4 regions of the Streptomyces sp. NPDC017448 genome follow, and region 1 is predicted to be linked to each of the others. Evidence: riboswitches for the same ligand, from Rfam matches in the RefSeq annotation. Region 1 holds a riboswitch; each other region holds the start of a gene.

Region 1 (3,842 bases):
GCATCGCCCTGGTCGGCCTCAACCAGGCCGACGACCAGGCCGTCAACAACGTCAAGATCGGCGTCAAGCTGGCGCTGCTGGTCGTGATCCTGGCCCTGGTCTACGTCAAGCGCGACGAGGAGAAGGTCGACAAGGGCGTGTTCATGGCGGTCGGCGGGCTGACCGTCGCCAACATCTTCATCGCCACGGTCTGGACCTGAGAAGGCCGGGGCGGGCCGGCCGTGTCCGGGCCGCCCCGCCCCGCGTAGGCCGTGCCCGGGCCGCCCCGCCCCGCACCCCGGGGCGGGGCGGCTACGCCGGTCGCACGCTCCCGTAGATCGGCATGGAGTAGATCGACTCCTCGCGCACGTTCGCGCCCGGCTTCGGGGCGTGGATCATCATCCCCTCGCCCCGGTAGATCCCGACGTGGCTGATGTCGTCGTAGAAGAAGACCAGGTCGCCCGGTCGGAGGTCGGCCGTGGCGACCCGCGTGCCGAACTCGACCTGGTCCCAGGTCGTCCGGGGCAGCGCCACCCCCGCCTCCCGCCAGGCCGCCTGCGTCAGCCCCGAGCAGTCGTACGAGGACGGGCCCGTCGCCCCCCACACGTACGGCTTCCCGATCTGGGCGCGGGCGAAGGCCAGCACCTTCTCCGCCTTGGCGGCGTAACCGCTGTCCGTGCCGGAGCCGGAACCCGTGCCCGTCCCGGAACCCGTGCCCGTCCCGCCGCCCGAGCCGTCGCCGGACCCTTTCGCCGCCTCCTCGCGGGCCTTCTCCTCGGCCGCGGCCCGCTCCTTCGCCTCGGCGGCCTGCCGGGCGGCCAGCCGCGCCGCCTTCTCCCTGGCCTCGGCCTCCTTCTCGCGCTCCAGCTCCGCCAGCCGCGCCTTCTCCTCGGCGGTCAGCCGGGACAGCAGGCCGCGCGCCTCGGTGAGCTTGCTCTGCACGTCCTTCTTGCTGGAGGCGAGGGTGGCCTGCGTCTCGGTGAGGGCCTCCAGGCTCTTCACCGCCTCCGCGCGCTTCTTCGCCGCCGACGCCTGCTGCGTACGGAACTCGCTCACGGCCCTCTGCTGCCGCTCCGTCGCCCGGTCCATCAGCCGGCTCTGGTCGAAGTACCCCTGCGGGTCGTCCGCCAGGAAGAACGTCGCCGTGGGCGCGATGCCGCCGCTGCGGTACTGGGCCGCCGCGTAGGAGCCCAGCGCCCGGCGGGCCTCGTTGATCTCCTCGGTCCGCTTCGCCACGTCGGAGAGGAGCGCGTCGACCTTCTTCTGCTGCGTCCCGGAGGCGGCCTTCGCCCGGTTGTACTCCTGGGTCGCGGCCCCCGCCTGCCGGTAGAGGGCGTCGACCTTCTTGCGGACCTCCTCGATCGCGGGCTTCGGCTCCGCGGGCGCGGCCGCGGCGCTCTGCGTGGAGAGCAGCGTCACGGAGGCCAGCGCGGCCGTCGTCAGCCCGACGGCGGGGGTGGTGGAGCGCACCTTCGTACGCGGTTTGCGATGCGATGCCACGACCGGCATCTCCTTCCGTGGACCGCCTACCGGGTTAGCTGTCGGGTTCGGACGGAACGGAAGGCTGTCCTACGGTCCGCGCGCCGGGGCGCGGACCGATTCACCCCGGTTCTGCGTGTGGGTCCCCGGTTCCGAACGGCCGGGGGGCCGGGACGGATTCGGCGGAGGCGACCGTCGGGCGCGGTTCGCCCCAGGGAGGTACGGATCACCTGAGCGAGCACGCTAGCCAAAGCCCCCCGCCGCTGGGAAGGACGGTGAGCGATATGCCCGATACATTTTCGTGACCTTCCCGGAACAGAGGCCCGGCGCCCCCTCCGACCGGGCACTCCCTCACGGAACGTGGGCGTCCGCTCTCCGTGCGTCCGGGCCCGGAGGGCCGCTCGACGGCTTCGGGGGAAGGTTGTCGGTCCGGCGGCCTAGACTCGGGAGGCGATGAGCAGCCTCTTTGACGACAGTTTCCTGACCGGCCTCCAGCCCGCGGAGGACGGCCCCCCGCCGCCCCCCGAGGACCACGCGCCCGAAGAGGTGCCGGAGGGACTTTTCGAGGACGTCCACGACGCGTCCCCGCCGCCCCGGGACGGGTACTACCGGGGCGGCCAGCCCCGCCCGGCGGTCGAGCCCGCCGCGCTGCTCGACGGGCTGAACACCGAGCAGCGCGCCGCCGTCGTGCACGCCGGGTCGCCGCTGCTCATCGTCGCCGGGGCCGGCTCCGGCAAGACCCGGGTGCTCACCCACCGCATCGCCCACCTGCTGGCCGAGCGCGGCACCCACCCCGGGCAGATCCTCGCGATCACCTTCACCAACAAGGCCGCCGGCGAGATGAAGGAGCGCGTCGAGCAGCTCGTCGGCCCGCGCGCCAACGCCATGTGGGTCATGACCTTCCACAGCGCGTGCGTCCGCATCCTGCGCCGCGAGTCGAAGAAGCTCGGCTTCACCTCGTCGTTCTCGATCTACGACGCCGCCGACTCCAAGCGGCTGATGGCCCTGGTCTGCCGCGATCTGGACCTGGACCCCAAGCGCTACCCGCCGAAGTCCTTCACCGCCAAGGTCTCCAACCTCAAGAACGAGCTCATCGACGAGGAGACCTTCGCCGGGCAGGCGGCGGACGGGTTCGAGAAGACCCTCGCCCAGGCGTACGCGCTCTACCAGGCCCGCCTGCGCGAGGCCAACGCCCTGGACTTCGACGACATCATCATGACGACGGTCCACCTGCTCCAGGCGTTCCCGGACGTCGCCGAGCACTACCGCCGCCGCTTCCGCCACGTCCTCGTCGACGAGTACCAGGACACCAACCACGCCCAGTACACGCTGGTACGGGAGCTGGTCGGCCCGGCCGGGGAGAACGACGCCCCCGCCGAGCTGTGCGTGGTCGGCGACGCGGACCAGTCGATCTACGCCTTCCGGGGCGCGACCATCCGCAACATCCTCCAGTTCGAGGAGGACTACCCCGACGCCACGACGATCCTGCTGGAGCAGAACTACCGCTCCACGCAGACGATCCTCTCCGCCGCCAACGCCGTCATCGAGCGCAACGAGAGCCGCCGCCCCAAGAACCTCTGGACCAACGCCGGCTCCGGCGCCCGCATCACCGGCTATGTCGCGGACACCGAGCACGACGAGGCGCAGTTCGTCGCGGACGAGATCGACCGGCTCACCGACGCCGGGGACGCCAAGGCCGGCGATGTCGCGATCTTCTACCGCACCAACGCCCAGTCGCGTGTCTTCGAGGAGATCCTCATCCGCGTCGGCCTGCCCTACAAGGTCGTCGGCGGCGTGCGCTTCTACGAGCGCAAGGAGGTCCGGGACGTCCTGGCCTACCTCCGCGTCCTCGCCAACCCCGAGGACGCCGTCCCGCTCCGCCGCATCCTCAACGTCCCCAAGCGGGGCATCGGCGACCGCGCCGAGGCCATGATCGACGCCTTGTCGATGCGCGAGAAGATCTCCTTCCCGCAGGCCCTGCGCCGGGTGGACGAGGCGTACGGGATGGCCGCCCGCTCGTCCAACGCCGTCAAGCGCTTCAACACGCTGATGGAGGAGCTGCGCACGATCGTCGAGTCCGGCGCCGGACCCGCCGTCGTCCTGGAAGCCGTCCTGGAGCGCACGGGCTACCTGGCCGAGCTCCAGTCCTCCACCGACCCCCAGGACGAGACCCGCATCGAGAACCTTCAGGAACTGGCCGCCGTCGCCCTGGAGTTCGAGCAGGAGCGCGGCGCCGAGGAGGGCACGGGCACCCTCGCGGAGTTCCTGGAGAAGGTCGCCCTCGTGGCGGACTCCGACCAGATCCCCGACGAGGACGAGGACGGCTCCGGCGTCATCACGCTGATGACCCTGCACACGGCGAAGGGCCTGGAGTTCCCGGTCGT
Region 2 (3,842 bases), on a different contig from region 1:
CAACGGCCGGGGCCTGGCCATCATCCGGTCGCTGGCCAAGGAGTGCGGCGGGCGGCTCCGGGTGACCCCGACCGCCGAGGGCGGCAAGACGGTCTGGCTGGCCCTCCCCTGGGCCGTTCCGCTCCAGGGCGCGCCCCGCTGACGCTCAGCCCGCGGGGGCCGTGCCCCCGCGGCCGAAACCACTGCGCAGCAGCGCGAGCAGCGTGGCCGCCGCGGCACTCGACCTCTCGCCCCGGTGCACGACCGAGATGGTCCGGCGGAACGACGCGGGCTCCAGCCGCCGTACCGACAGCGGGGCCGGAGCCATCGAGGCGACCATCTCCGGCACCACCGCCACCCCGAGCCCCGCGCTGACCAGCGCGCACACCAGGGCGTACCCCGGCGATTCGCAGACCACCGCCGGGGTCGCCCCGGCCTCGGCGAGCGCGTTCTCCACCCCCCGCCGAGGCGGATGCGTGGGCGCGCTGCTGATCAGCGGCCGCCCCGCCAGCTCCGCGACCGGCAGCCGCCCGGCGCCCTCCGCGAGCCGGTGGCCCGCCGAGGTGACCAGCACCAGCTCCTCGACCAGCAGGGGCTCGACGACCACACCCGCCGGGGGAGGGGCGACGCCCCCGGGTTCGTAGGCATGGGTCAGGGCGAGGTCCACGTCGCCCGCGGCCACCGCGGAGATCCCGCCGGGCGGTTCGTGGTCGGCGACCGCCAGCTCCACCTCCGGATGGGCGCGCCGGAACGCGCTCAGGACCGGGGGCAGCAGATGGATGCCGGCCGTCGTGAACGTCCCCACCCGCAGCCGGCCGCCCGAGAGCCCGGCCAGCCGCGCCAGCTCGTGGCGCGCCTGGTCCAGTTCGTCCAGAACCCGCCGGGCCCGGCCCGCCAGCAGTTCGCCCGCGGCCGTCAGCCGGGCGCCGCGGTGGTGGCGTACCAGCAGGGCGGCCCCGGCCTCCCGCTCCAGCTTGGCCAGCTGCTGGGAGAGCGCGGGCGCGGTGTAGCCCAGGCGGGCGGCGGCCCGGGTGATCGATCCGGCCTCCGCGACCGCCACGAGCGCGGCGAGGCGCGTCGGATCGTACATGAAGCGTTCCTTTAGGCAGACCCAGGAGATTGCAAGTACACGCTAAAGGCTTCGCAGGTCCAAGGTGGTCCCCATGGACGCACAACTGATCGCCTTCACGGGGGTCGCCGCCGGTATGGTCGCGCTGCCCGGCGCCGATTTCACCGTGGTCGTACGCAATGCCCTGGCCTCCCGCGCCGCCGGCCTGGCCACCGCGCTCGGCGTCGCCGGCGGGCTGCTGGTGCACACCGCCCTCGCGGTCGCGGGGCTCGCCGCCGTGCTGGTGGCCGTGCCGGCCCTCTTCCGCACCGTCCAACTGCTCGGCGGGGCGTACGTGCTCCACCTCGGGATCAGCGCGTTGTACGCGACGCTCCGGCGGAGCGGTGCGGAGCAGGAGGCGGTGGAGGACGGACCGCGGCGGCCCGCGCCCCGGGGGTTCGGACGCGCGCTGCGCCAGGGGTTCCTGACCAACGCGCTCAACCCGAAGGCCCCGGTCCTCTTCCTCAGCCTGCTGCCCCAGTTCGTGCCCCCCGGGCAGCCGCCGCTGCCCCGGACCCTGCTTCTGGCGGCCGTCGTGGTGGTGCTGGCGCTGATCTGGTTCCCGGCCGTCGCCCTGCTCGTGGACCGGCTGGGCCGATGGCTGCGCCGACCGCGTACCGCCCGCGCCATCGAGGGCGGCAGCGGAGTGGCGCTCACCGGACTGGGGCTGGTCCTGGTGACCGGCCCGCTGCTGCGCTGAGGTGCCGTCCCCGCCCAGGAGGGGGCGGTCCGGGCGGCCCGCGGCCGTGCGGGGGCCGCCCGTGACGTCCGTGAGGGGGCGCTCGTGCGGCCCCGCAAGGAGAGAGCGTCCGGCCGGTGGGTCAGCGGACCCGTCCGTACCAGACGCTCTTGGACCAGATTTTCGCCAGTCGCACCACGTCTCCCGATTTGGGGGAGTGCCAGATCTTGCCGGCTCCGGCGTAGATGCCCACGTGGTAGACGCTGCGCCCCGAATGGAAGAAGACGAGGTCGCCGCGTTTGCGCTGCGACTTCGTGATATGGCGGGTCTTGTTGTACTGCTGCTGTGCCGTGCGGGGAAGCTTCTTCCCCGCCTTCTTGAACGAGTAGACCGTCAGCCCCGAGCAGTCGAAGCGGTGGGGACCGGCCGCGCCGTACTTGTAGGGGGACCCCTTCTTCGACGCGGCGACCTTCAGGGCCTTCGTCGAGTGGGTGGCCGCTTCGGCGTCGCTCACCAGGCCGGGCGCCAGCATCGTGGACGTCACGGCCAGGGTGAGTGCCGAGGCCGTGCCGACCCGGGCGAACAGAGACGGGACATGAACCTGCGCGGGCATGCGCAACCCTTCGTCAGCCGCCTGTGAAGGATGACCTGTCGGGTTCGGGCTGGCGAAGTTGCCCGGCCGCGTCGCGGCTTCACCCCGAGGGCTTCCCGGTCTCCCGGTCGGCCCGTTGTGCTCGGGTCCTCCACTCCTGCCGATCCACTTTCTGTCGACCAGTCATCCGGGCGGCGGCAGGACTCGGCGTCCGCCCGGACCGCCCCGCCGCGGTGGCGGGGGCTTGTCGTCCCAGGGATCTTGACGCACTCCGTGCCGGATTTCCGAGCGGAAACGGTGATTTGTGAGTCTCCTCACCCCTGATCCATTCGAGTGGGCAGGCCGGATTCACCCCCGCCGACGGGCCCCGCGCACACCCGCGCACCAGCGGCGAAAGGGCATATTTCGAGTACAGCCCGCGGGCGGAACGCAAGTTGAGCCATCGCTCACACGAGTGATCGTCTACGCCGAACGAGCGAGGAAAATGGAGTGCCGGATCGGGCGTGTCGTGCGGCGCGCCGACCGGTCCGCTGCCGTAAGGCGCTTCCCCCGTTTCCGTACCGCGCGGCCGGTTCCGCTCCCGTACCGCCCCCCGGCCGCTCGGGTACCCCGAACCCGGCCTGCGGTGCCGGTCAGTTCGCGGGCGGCGGCATCGCGACCCGGCCTGCCCGGCGCTCCCCGTCCAGGACGCGCAGGGCCCGGGCCAGCGTGGCCGCGTGCAGGCGCGACTCGCCGCGCTCGTGCATCAGCGCCAGGGCGTCGCGCAGCGCGGCCGCCCCGGAGGCCAGGGCCTGGGCGGCGCGCAGTGCGCCGTAGGTGTCGCCGCCGTGGGCCGGGTTGATCCGCCCCACCTGGTCCAGCACGGCCAGATAGCAGTCGACGAACTCGCCCTCGGCGCGGGTCAGGGCGGGCAAGGGCGGGAACGCGGGTGGCTCCATCGGCGGTTCACCTCGTGGCGTGGGGCGGGCGGGGGCGTCAGCGGTTCTCCACGACGTGGTCGACCAGCCCGTAGGCGAGGGCGGCCTGTGCGTCGAGGATGGTGTCGCGCTCGATGTCGGCGGTGATCCGCTCCGGAGTCCGGCCCGTGTGCCGGACCAGCATGGCGGCGAACATCTCGCGGGTGCGCATCAGTTCGCGCGCGTGGATCTCCAGGTCGGACGGCTGGCCCCGCATCGGCTCCTCCAGTGCGGGCTGCTGGATGACTACCCGCGCACCGGGCAGCGCATGTCGGCGGCCCGGCGCTCCGGCCGCCAGCAGGGCGGCGGCGTAGGAGCCCGCCTGGCCGAGGCAGAAGGTCTCGACCTCGCAGGCCAGGAACCGCATCGTGTCGTAGACCGCGGCCATGGCGCCGAACGTGCCGCCGGGGGAGTTGATGTAGAGCGAGACGGGCCGGTCCGGATCGGCGTGCTCCAGATACATGAGCTGGGCGATGAGGTCGCTCGCGGCGGTGTCGTCCACCGGGGTTCCGAGGAAGACGATCCGCT
Region 3 (3,842 bases), on a different contig from region 1:
CAGCCGCCGCGCGACGGGACGCTGCCCGAGACCATCGGCGAGGAGCGGCGCGAGGTGGTCACCGCCGAGGTCCCCGCCCGCGCCCTGATGGCCGCCTACCGCCTGCCCCACGACGGCACCCGCGCCTGCGACGCCGCCGATCTGGCGCTCACGGTGCTGGGCAGCGGCGAGTCCTCCCGGCTGCACAACCGCTTGGTCCGCCGCGACCGCACGGCGGTGGCGGCGGGCTTCGGACTGCTGCGGCTCGCCGGCGCCCCCTCGCTCGGCTGGCTGGACGTGAAGACGTCCGGCGGCGCGGAGGTGGCGCAGATCGAGGCCGCCGTGGACGAGGAGCTGGCCCGGTTCGCCGCCGAGGGCCCGACCCCGGAGGAGATGGAGCGGGCCCAGGCGCAGCTGGAGCGCGAGTGGCTGGACCGGCTCGGCACGGTCGCCGGCCGCGCCGACGAACTGTGCCGTTACGCCGTCCTGTTCGGCGACCCCCAGCTCGCCCTGACCGCCGTCGGCCGGGTCCTGGACGTCACCGCCGAGGAGGTGCGCGCGGCGGCCGCGGCGGCCCTGCGCCCCGACAACCGGGCCGTGCTGGTCTACGAGCCCGTCGAGCCGGCCGGGGAGGCCGACGCCGAGCAGGCCGACGAGGGCACCGACGACGCGCACGAGGGGGCGGCCAAGTGAGCGACGCCGCCGTGACTGGAGTAGCCATGGAGTTCCACCCGCAGCCCACCCCCGGCACGGCCCGCCCCTGGGCCTTCCCGGCCCCCGAGCGCGGCGCGCTCCCCAACGGGCTGACCGTGCTGCGCTGCCACCGCCCCGGCCAGCAGGTCGTCGCGGTGGAGATCTTCCTGGACGCGCCGCTGGAGGCCGAGCCCGAGGGCCTGGACGGCGTGGCCACGATCATGTCGCGGGCGCTCTCGGAGGGCACCGACAAGCACAGCGCCGAGGAGTTCGCCGCCGAGCTGGAGCGCTGCGGCGCCACGCTCGACGCGCACGCGGACCACCCCGGCGTCCGGGTCTCCCTGGAGGTCCCGGCCTCCCGGCTGGCCAAGGCCCTCGGGCTGGTCGCCGAGGCGCTGCGGGCCCCGGCCTTCGCCGAGAGCGAGATCGAGCGCCTCGTCGGCAACCGGCTCGACGAGATCCCGCACGAGCGGGCCAACCCGTCCCGGCGCGCCGCCAAGCAGCTCTCCAAGGAGCTGTTCCCGGCCACCTCCCGGATGTCCCGGCCGCGGCTGGGCACCGAGGAGACGGTCCGGCGGATCGACGCGGCCGCCGTGCGCGCCTTCTTCGACGCGCACGTCCGCCCGTCCACCGCCACGGCCGTCATCGTCGGCGACCTCACCGGCATCGATCTGGACGCGCTGCTCGCGGAGACCCTCGGAGACTGGACGGGCAACGCCGGACAGACCCGCCCGGTGCCGCCGATCACCGCGGACGACACCGCCCGCGTGGTCATCGTGGACCGCCCCGGCGCGGTCCAGACCCAGCTGCTCATCGGCCGGATCGGCGCCGACCGGCACGAGCGCGTCTGGCCCGCCCAGGTGCTCGGCACCTACTGCCTGGGCGGCACCCTCACCTCCCGGCTGGACCGGGTGCTGCGCGAGGAGAAGGGCTACACCTACGGGGTGCGCGCCTTCGCCCAGGTGCTGCGCTCCTCCGGCCCCGACTCGGGCGGCGCCGCCATGCTCGCGATCAGCGGCTCGGTGGACACGGAGTCCACCGGACCGGCGCTGGAGGACCTCTGGAAGGTCCTGCGGACGCTGGCCGCCGAGGGGCTGACCGACGCCGAGCGCGAGACGGCCGTGCAGAACCTGGTGGGCGTCGCCCCGCTGAAGTTCGAGACCGCCGCCTCCGTCGCGAGCACGCTGGCCGACCAGGTCGAGCAGCACCTCCCCGACGACTACCAGGCCCACCTCTACGCCCGGCTCGCCGAGACCGGCACCGTGGAGGCGACCGCCGCCGTGGTCAACGCGTTCCCGGTCGACCGGCTCGTCACCGTCCTCGTGGGGGACGCGGCGCAGATCGAGGAGCCCGTGAAGGCGCTCGGCATCGGCGAGGTGTCGGTCGTCGCCGGCTGACGCCTCCTGCGGCGCACCGCCGTGAACTGGACCCCGACGGAAGGCACTTCGTCGGGGTCCATGCCTTTTGTCCCTTTGTTTAGCTTCAGGCGCTTTCAGGATGATATGTGGCTGTCTGGCCTGTGGGATGCGTGACACATCCGCCGCACCGTTTGGCGCGGGGGAGCCCGCCCGCCTAGCGTCGGCTCGGCTGTCCGCCACCTTTGTGCCGCGTCCGTGGCGCCGGGCAGCCATCGCCGAGTCCCCGTCAGGCGCGAGCCTGGGGAGCCGGGGACCCATCGCAGTCCCTGGGGTGAATCGGAGGCCCGAGCCGTGAACCGGTACGGGACTCCGTAGGAGACCTTCCTGCTCCGAACCCGTCAGCTAACCCGGTAGGCGAGAAGGAAGGAAAGGAACAGCCCCTCCATGGCGTTCACCCGTGCCACCGGGAAGCACCGTGCCCCGAGCCGTCTCACGCGCCGGAGCGTCCGGGCCGCCGGCATCGCGACCCTGGCCACCACCGGCGTCATCGGCTCGCTGTCCACTCCGGCGCTCGCCGCGGACACCGAGGCCGCCAAGGTCACCGAGACCGGTCTCTCCCAGGCCGTCGAGCTCAACGCCACGCTCGCGGACCGGATCGACGCGCAGGCCGACGCCCAGAAGAGGCAGGCCGACGAGGCCGCCCGGGCGAAGGCCCGGGCCGCCGCCGAGGCCAAGGCGAAGGCGGAGGCCGAGCGCAAGGCCGAGGCCCGCGCCAAGGAGGTCCGCGCGGAGAAGGCCCGCGCCGCCCGTGCCGCCGAGCGCGCCCGCCTCAACGCCTTCCACCTCCCGGTCGCCGGATCCCACGTCACCACCGGCTACAAGAGCGGCGGTTCGCTCTGGTCGTCCGGCAGCCACTCCGGCGTGGACTTCATGGCCGCCTCCGGCAGCTCCGTCGTCGCGGTCGGCGCCGGTACGGTCGTCGAGGCCGGCTGGGGCGGCGCCTACGGCAACAACATCGTGCTCCGGATGGCGGACGGCACGTACACCCAGTACGGCCACCTCTCCTCGATCGGCGTCTCCGTCGGCCAGAGCGTCTCCTCCGGCCAGCAGATCGGCCTCTCCGGCTCCACCGGCAACTCCACCGGCCCGCACCTGCACTTCGAGGCCCGCACCACCCCCGACTACGGCTCCGACATGGACCCGGTCGGCTATCTGCGCTCCCACGGCGTGAACGTCTGACGCCTTTCCGCGCGATCCCTCCCGAAGGCCCCGGCGTGCGCCGGGGCCTTCGGCCATTCCGCCCCGAAGGCGTCAAAGACATCTCTGCATTCCGGATCGCCATCGGAAATTCCGGCGGATTGCCCTAGAGTCGCGGAACAGACGTCGGACGGCCGCGTTTTGCGGGGATCGAGACGGAGGTTCGGACATGCGCATTCCCGCGCATTCGGTATGCAGGGCCCTGCGTGACGACATCGTCTCCGGTGTCCACGCCCCCGGAAGCCGCCTCACCGAGGAGCTGCTGGCCCGCCGTCACGGAGTCTCCCGCGTCCCGGTCCGCGAAGCCCTGCGCACGCTGGAGTCCGAGGGTTTCGTGGTCATCCGCAGACATGCCGGCGCCTGTGTCGCCGAGCTCGACGCGCAGGAGGCGGCCGACCTCCTGGAGATGCGGACGCTCCTGGAGCCGCTGAGCGCGGCACGCGCCGCCCGCCGCCGTACGGAGGCTCATCTCAAGGTGCTGCGGGGCCTGGTCAGGCTGGGACAGGAGCGGGCCGGACGGGGTGAGGGCGAGGACGTGCGCGCCCTGGGCGGCTG
Region 4 (3,842 bases), on a different contig from region 1:
GTCGACCGCGCCCTTGATCGCACCGGCGGACAGGCCCCGGTGGTCGGGGTGGGCGCCGGCCTTGGTGGCGACGACGACGTCGGACCGGTTGGAGCGGGAGGCGAGCCAGTTGCCGATGACGGTCTCCGACTCCCCGCCCCGGTTGCCCTCGGCCCAGGCGGAGTACACGTCGGCGGTGTCGATGAAGTTGCCGCCGGCCGCCACGTAGGCGTCCAGGACGGCGAAGGACTGCTCCTCGTCCGCCGTCCAGCCGAAGACGTTGCCGCCGAGGGCGAGCGGGAAGACCTGGAGGTCGGAGGTGCCGAGGGGAGTGCGCGCAGAAGTCATATGAGGGCCCAACAGAACGGTCCGGAGCCGGTATTCCGCCGTGTCCGCCGTTGGTGGGCGGGCCCGCCCACGCGGGCCGTCCGCCCCGGACCCGTCCGCGCGGGCCCCGTCCGCCCCCCGGCCCCGTCCGCGCGGGCCCGTCCGTCCCCCGGACAGACCGGCAGCCCTGACGTCGGGGGGTGTGCGTCAGGGCTGCCGGGGTTTCGGGGAGGGCCGGCCGAGGAAGGGCGCCGGCCCGGGGCCGGCGAGGCGGTCGGCCCCCGGGGGCTCAGACCCGCAGGCCCTTGCTGTTCAGCCAGGCCATCGGGTTCATCGCGGCCCCGCCGGCGGTCCGGACCTCCAGGTGGAGGTGGACACCGGTCACGTTGCCGGTCCCGCCCATGCGGCCGATGGTCTGCCCGGTGGTGACCTTCTGGCCGACCGAGACCTCGATCGAGGACTGGTGCGCGTACCAGATCTCCGTGCCGTCCTCGAGCTGGAGCACCGTGCGGTAGCCGTACGCGCCCGCGTTGCCGGCGGAGATGATCGTGCCGCTGTGCACGGCCTTCAGGGGCGTACCGGCAGCCCCGGCGAAGTCGAGGCCGGTGTGCTGGCCGGAGGACCACATGGCTCCGGACTGGCCGTAGGTCGAGGTGATCGTGTACGAGGAGGTGGGCAGGGAGTAGCTGGCGGCGAGCTTGGCGAGCCGCTCCTCCTCCGCCTTCTTCTTCGCCGCTTCCTCCGCGGCCTTCTTCTCCGCGGCGGCCTTCTTCTCCGCCTCGTCCTGCTGCTCCTCGGCCTCCGCCGCCGCCTTCTCGGCCGCGGCCTTCTCCGCCGCGGCCCTGGCCTCGGCGTCCGCGTTGGCCTGCTGCTGCTCGGCCTGCTGGAGGATCCGGGCCCGCAGGGCCTCGCCCGCGTCGGTGCCGCTCTCCGCCTCGGCGGCGGTGAGCCCGGCGGTGGTGAGCGGCGCGGCGGCGACCGGGTCGCTGTTGTCGTCGTCCGCCATGAACGCCCCTACGCCGGGAAGGGACTTGGCGTCAGGGAGATTGTCCGCGATGGAATCGGGAAGAGAGATGGAGACCGGGGCCTTGTCCTGAGCGGTGGCGATGCCACCCGCTCCGACGGCCGCCATGACGCCGACCCCGAGGACGGTGGAGCTACGGGCCAGACCTCGCTGCTTGGCCACGCGGTGCCTGCCGCGCACGGGGCGGAGGGTGTCCTCGGTGGGGTTCCACTCGCCCGGGGACCGCTCCGCACCGCCGTAGACGTCTGCGGTGAAGGGTGACACGGCCTCAGGGGCAGGCTTGTTGGACGCCACGTGGGCGCACTCCTTTCCTTCCTTCTCGCCTACCGGGTTAGCTGACGGGTTCGGAGCAGGAAGGTCTCCTACGGGCCCCTCCGCCTCTCACGAGGCGCAGGCGTCCGATTCACCCCATGTAGGTGGTTCCCCGGTTCCCTTGCGGAATTCGGCGCTCGCGCGCGGCGCCGCCCTGACGACGGCTGTGACGACCGCACTGCGTTATCGAACGTTAATAGACACCCGGGTCCGATTCCAAGCCGTTCCTGTTGATCATTAACGAACAGGCCGGGGACGTACGGGCCACAAGCGGGTCGAACCGGGCGACTTGACCGCGGCTCAGCCACATTCCTTTTCCTGATGGTGCGTCAACCGTTATGCGGAGCGGTGTTCTTCGGTCACACACCGTGGTAAAGCCCCGCGCGCTGCCGCGCTACCCCTCGCCCCGGCCCACGATCGGCACCGTCGTCCGGCGTACCGGCTGCCCCTCCGCCGGCCGTCCCACGGCGATCAGCGCCATGTCGTCCGTGGCCCGCCCGCCCGTGTGCAGCCGTACGTCGTCGGTGAGCGCCGACAGCAGCTCCTCGGGCCCCGGGAAGATGCGTCCGCGCAGCCGGGCCTCCGGATCGTAGAAGACCCCGTCGGCGTTCCTGGCCTCGGACAGGCCGTCCGTGAAGGCGAGGAGCGTCGCCCCGGGCGGCATCGCCCACTCGTCGGCCCGGTCCGGCCACACCCCCAGGTTCATCCCCAGCGGCAGCGCGGGCGTCGAGGGCGCCAGCACCTCCAGGGTGCCGTCCCCGTGCAGCAGGATCGGCTCGGGGTGGCCCCGGTTGACGAGGCGGAGCGAGGCCGCGCCGGGCGGGATCTCGGCCAGGACGGCGGTGATGAACCCCTCCATGGCGTCCAGCCCGTACCGCCGCGTCCCCTCGCGCGCGAGCGCCCGCTCCAGCCGCTGCGCGACGCCCTCCAAGGAGCGCTCCTGCTCGGCCGCCTCCCGGAACGACCCGATGATCACCGCCACCGCCTCGACGGCGCCCAGCCCCTTGCCGCGCACGTCCCCCACCACCACGCGGACGCCGTAGGGGGTGTCGGCGACGGCGTACAGGTCGCCGCCCACGAACTCGTCCGCCTGCGCCGCCTCGTACCGCGCGGCCACCTGGAGCCCGCCGATCCGCTCGGCCGGGGTCGGCAGCACAGCCCGCATGGCGGTCTCCGCGATGACCCGGGCCGAGGCCAGCTGCTCGTTGCCGCGCCGCACCACCCCGTTGATGACCAGGGCCAGCACCGACGCGGTGAGCACGGTGAGCATCTCGATGATCGGCACCGCCTGGGTGGGGAACCCGTCGGAGAACCTCATCACGACGACGGAGCCGAGCGCCGCGATGCCCGTGCGGACGGTCCGGGACAGCGAGAAGAACGGGGCGGCGATCAGCGGGGCCGCGACGAACAGCGGGACGGCGGTGAAGTTGGCCGGGGTCAGCGAGTCGAAGACCAGCCCCCCGACGATCAGCAGCGCCGGCAGCATCCGGACGAACCGCCGGGAGACCCGGGTGCCGGGCGTCCCGGCGTCGTCCGGCGACCCGAACACCGCACGGGCCACCGCGCCGACGCCCCCCGACGCGCCCCGACGCCGCTCCTTGGCCATCCCCACCTGTGCACTCCTGCCCGGTCCATCCACGGCTGCGGACGGTGCCGCACCCCGTCCAGGCTTCCCGGAACCGCGCCGAGCGGCGACTCCTCATCGGCCGAACAGGGGGAATGCGGGCGGCGGCTCGGCCGCCCGTGGTCAGTCGGAGAGCCGGTGTTCCGCGTAGACCGTCAGCGCGTCCCGTACGAAGGCGGCGGTGCCGTCCCCGTAGCGATCGTAGTTCTTTCCGAACCGGGAATCGGCGACATACATCTCCCCGAGCCCCTTCACGTACGACCGGCCGGGCTCCTCGGCCGACGAGGACGCCAGCCACGCGCAGTGCCGGCGCGCGATCTCCTGGGCCTCCGGACCGTCGGCGGCGAACCCGGCCTCGCGGGCCCGGCCCCAGTCCCGGGCGATGGCCTCGTGCTCGTCCTGGAACGCCTTCTTCCCCGCCGCCCCGAGCGAACGCCACCAGCGGTCGCCCTCCGCGTACGCGTCCCGGCCCCAGCGCTCGGTGACCTCCTGCTCGTGGACCGTGTGGTCGAACCCGTCGAACACTTCGTCAGCCATGAGTTCCGTCCCCTCCAGCGTCTTGTGGAGAGTGGTCCG

Evidence for each region. A riboswitch is a leader RNA that binds a small molecule or an ion and turns the genes downstream of it on or off. The one in region 1 is predicted to bind cyclic di-AMP.
Region 2: it holds a riboswitch for cyclic di-AMP, as region 1 does, so the genes downstream of both, ACH4K1_RS21745 (C40 family peptidase) here and ACH4K1_RS02555 (NlpC/P60 family protein) in region 1, are expected to answer to the same signal.
Region 3: it holds a riboswitch for cyclic di-AMP, as region 1 does, so the genes downstream of both, ACH4K1_RS06965 (M23 family metallopeptidase) here and ACH4K1_RS02555 (NlpC/P60 family protein) in region 1, are expected to answer to the same signal.
Region 4: it holds a riboswitch for cyclic di-AMP, as region 1 does, so the genes downstream of both, ACH4K1_RS28875 (M23 family metallopeptidase) here and ACH4K1_RS02555 (NlpC/P60 family protein) in region 1, are expected to answer to the same signal.

What each region holds. Positions count from the first base shown of each region.
Region 1 is NZ_JBIRLM010000001.1:556,944-560,785, forward strand. Features, by position in the region: gene ACH4K1_RS02550 (hypothetical protein) at 1-200, shown strand, start outside; gene ACH4K1_RS02555 (NlpC/P60 family protein) at 292-1,488, opposite strand; cyclic di-AMP (ydaO/yuaA leader) riboswitch at 1,487-1,653, opposite strand; gene pcrA (DNA helicase PcrA) at 1,912-3,842, shown strand, end outside.
Region 2 is NZ_JBIRLM010000013.1:90,726-94,567, forward strand. Features, by position in the region: gene ACH4K1_RS21730 (ATP-binding protein) at 1-142, shown strand, start outside; gene ACH4K1_RS21735 (LysR family transcriptional regulator) at 146-1,069, opposite strand; gene ACH4K1_RS21740 (LysE family translocator) at 1,143-1,787, shown strand; gene ACH4K1_RS21745 (C40 family peptidase) at 1,909-2,379, opposite strand; cyclic di-AMP (ydaO/yuaA leader) riboswitch at 2,383-2,549, opposite strand; gene ACH4K1_RS21750 (hypothetical protein) at 2,991-3,296, opposite strand; gene ACH4K1_RS21755 (ATP-dependent Clp protease proteolytic subunit) at 3,334-3,842, opposite strand, start outside.
Region 3 is NZ_JBIRLM010000002.1:526,332-530,173, reverse strand. Features, by position in the region: gene ACH4K1_RS06975 (M16 family metallopeptidase) at 1-672, shown strand, start outside; gene ACH4K1_RS06970 (M16 family metallopeptidase) at 699-2,069, shown strand; cyclic di-AMP (ydaO/yuaA leader) riboswitch at 2,294-2,461, shown strand; gene ACH4K1_RS06965 (M23 family metallopeptidase) at 2,475-3,269, shown strand; gene ACH4K1_RS06960 (GntR family transcriptional regulator) at 3,457-3,842, shown strand, end outside.
Region 4 is NZ_JBIRLM010000024.1:19,012-22,853, forward strand. Features, by position in the region: gene ACH4K1_RS28870 (aldo/keto reductase) at 1-327, opposite strand, end outside; gene ACH4K1_RS28875 (M23 family metallopeptidase) at 596-1,624, opposite strand; cyclic di-AMP (ydaO/yuaA leader) riboswitch at 1,636-1,788, opposite strand; gene ACH4K1_RS28880 (PP2C family protein-serine/threonine phosphatase) at 2,037-3,248, opposite strand; gene ACH4K1_RS28885 (MerR family transcriptional regulator) at 3,390-3,842, opposite strand, start outside.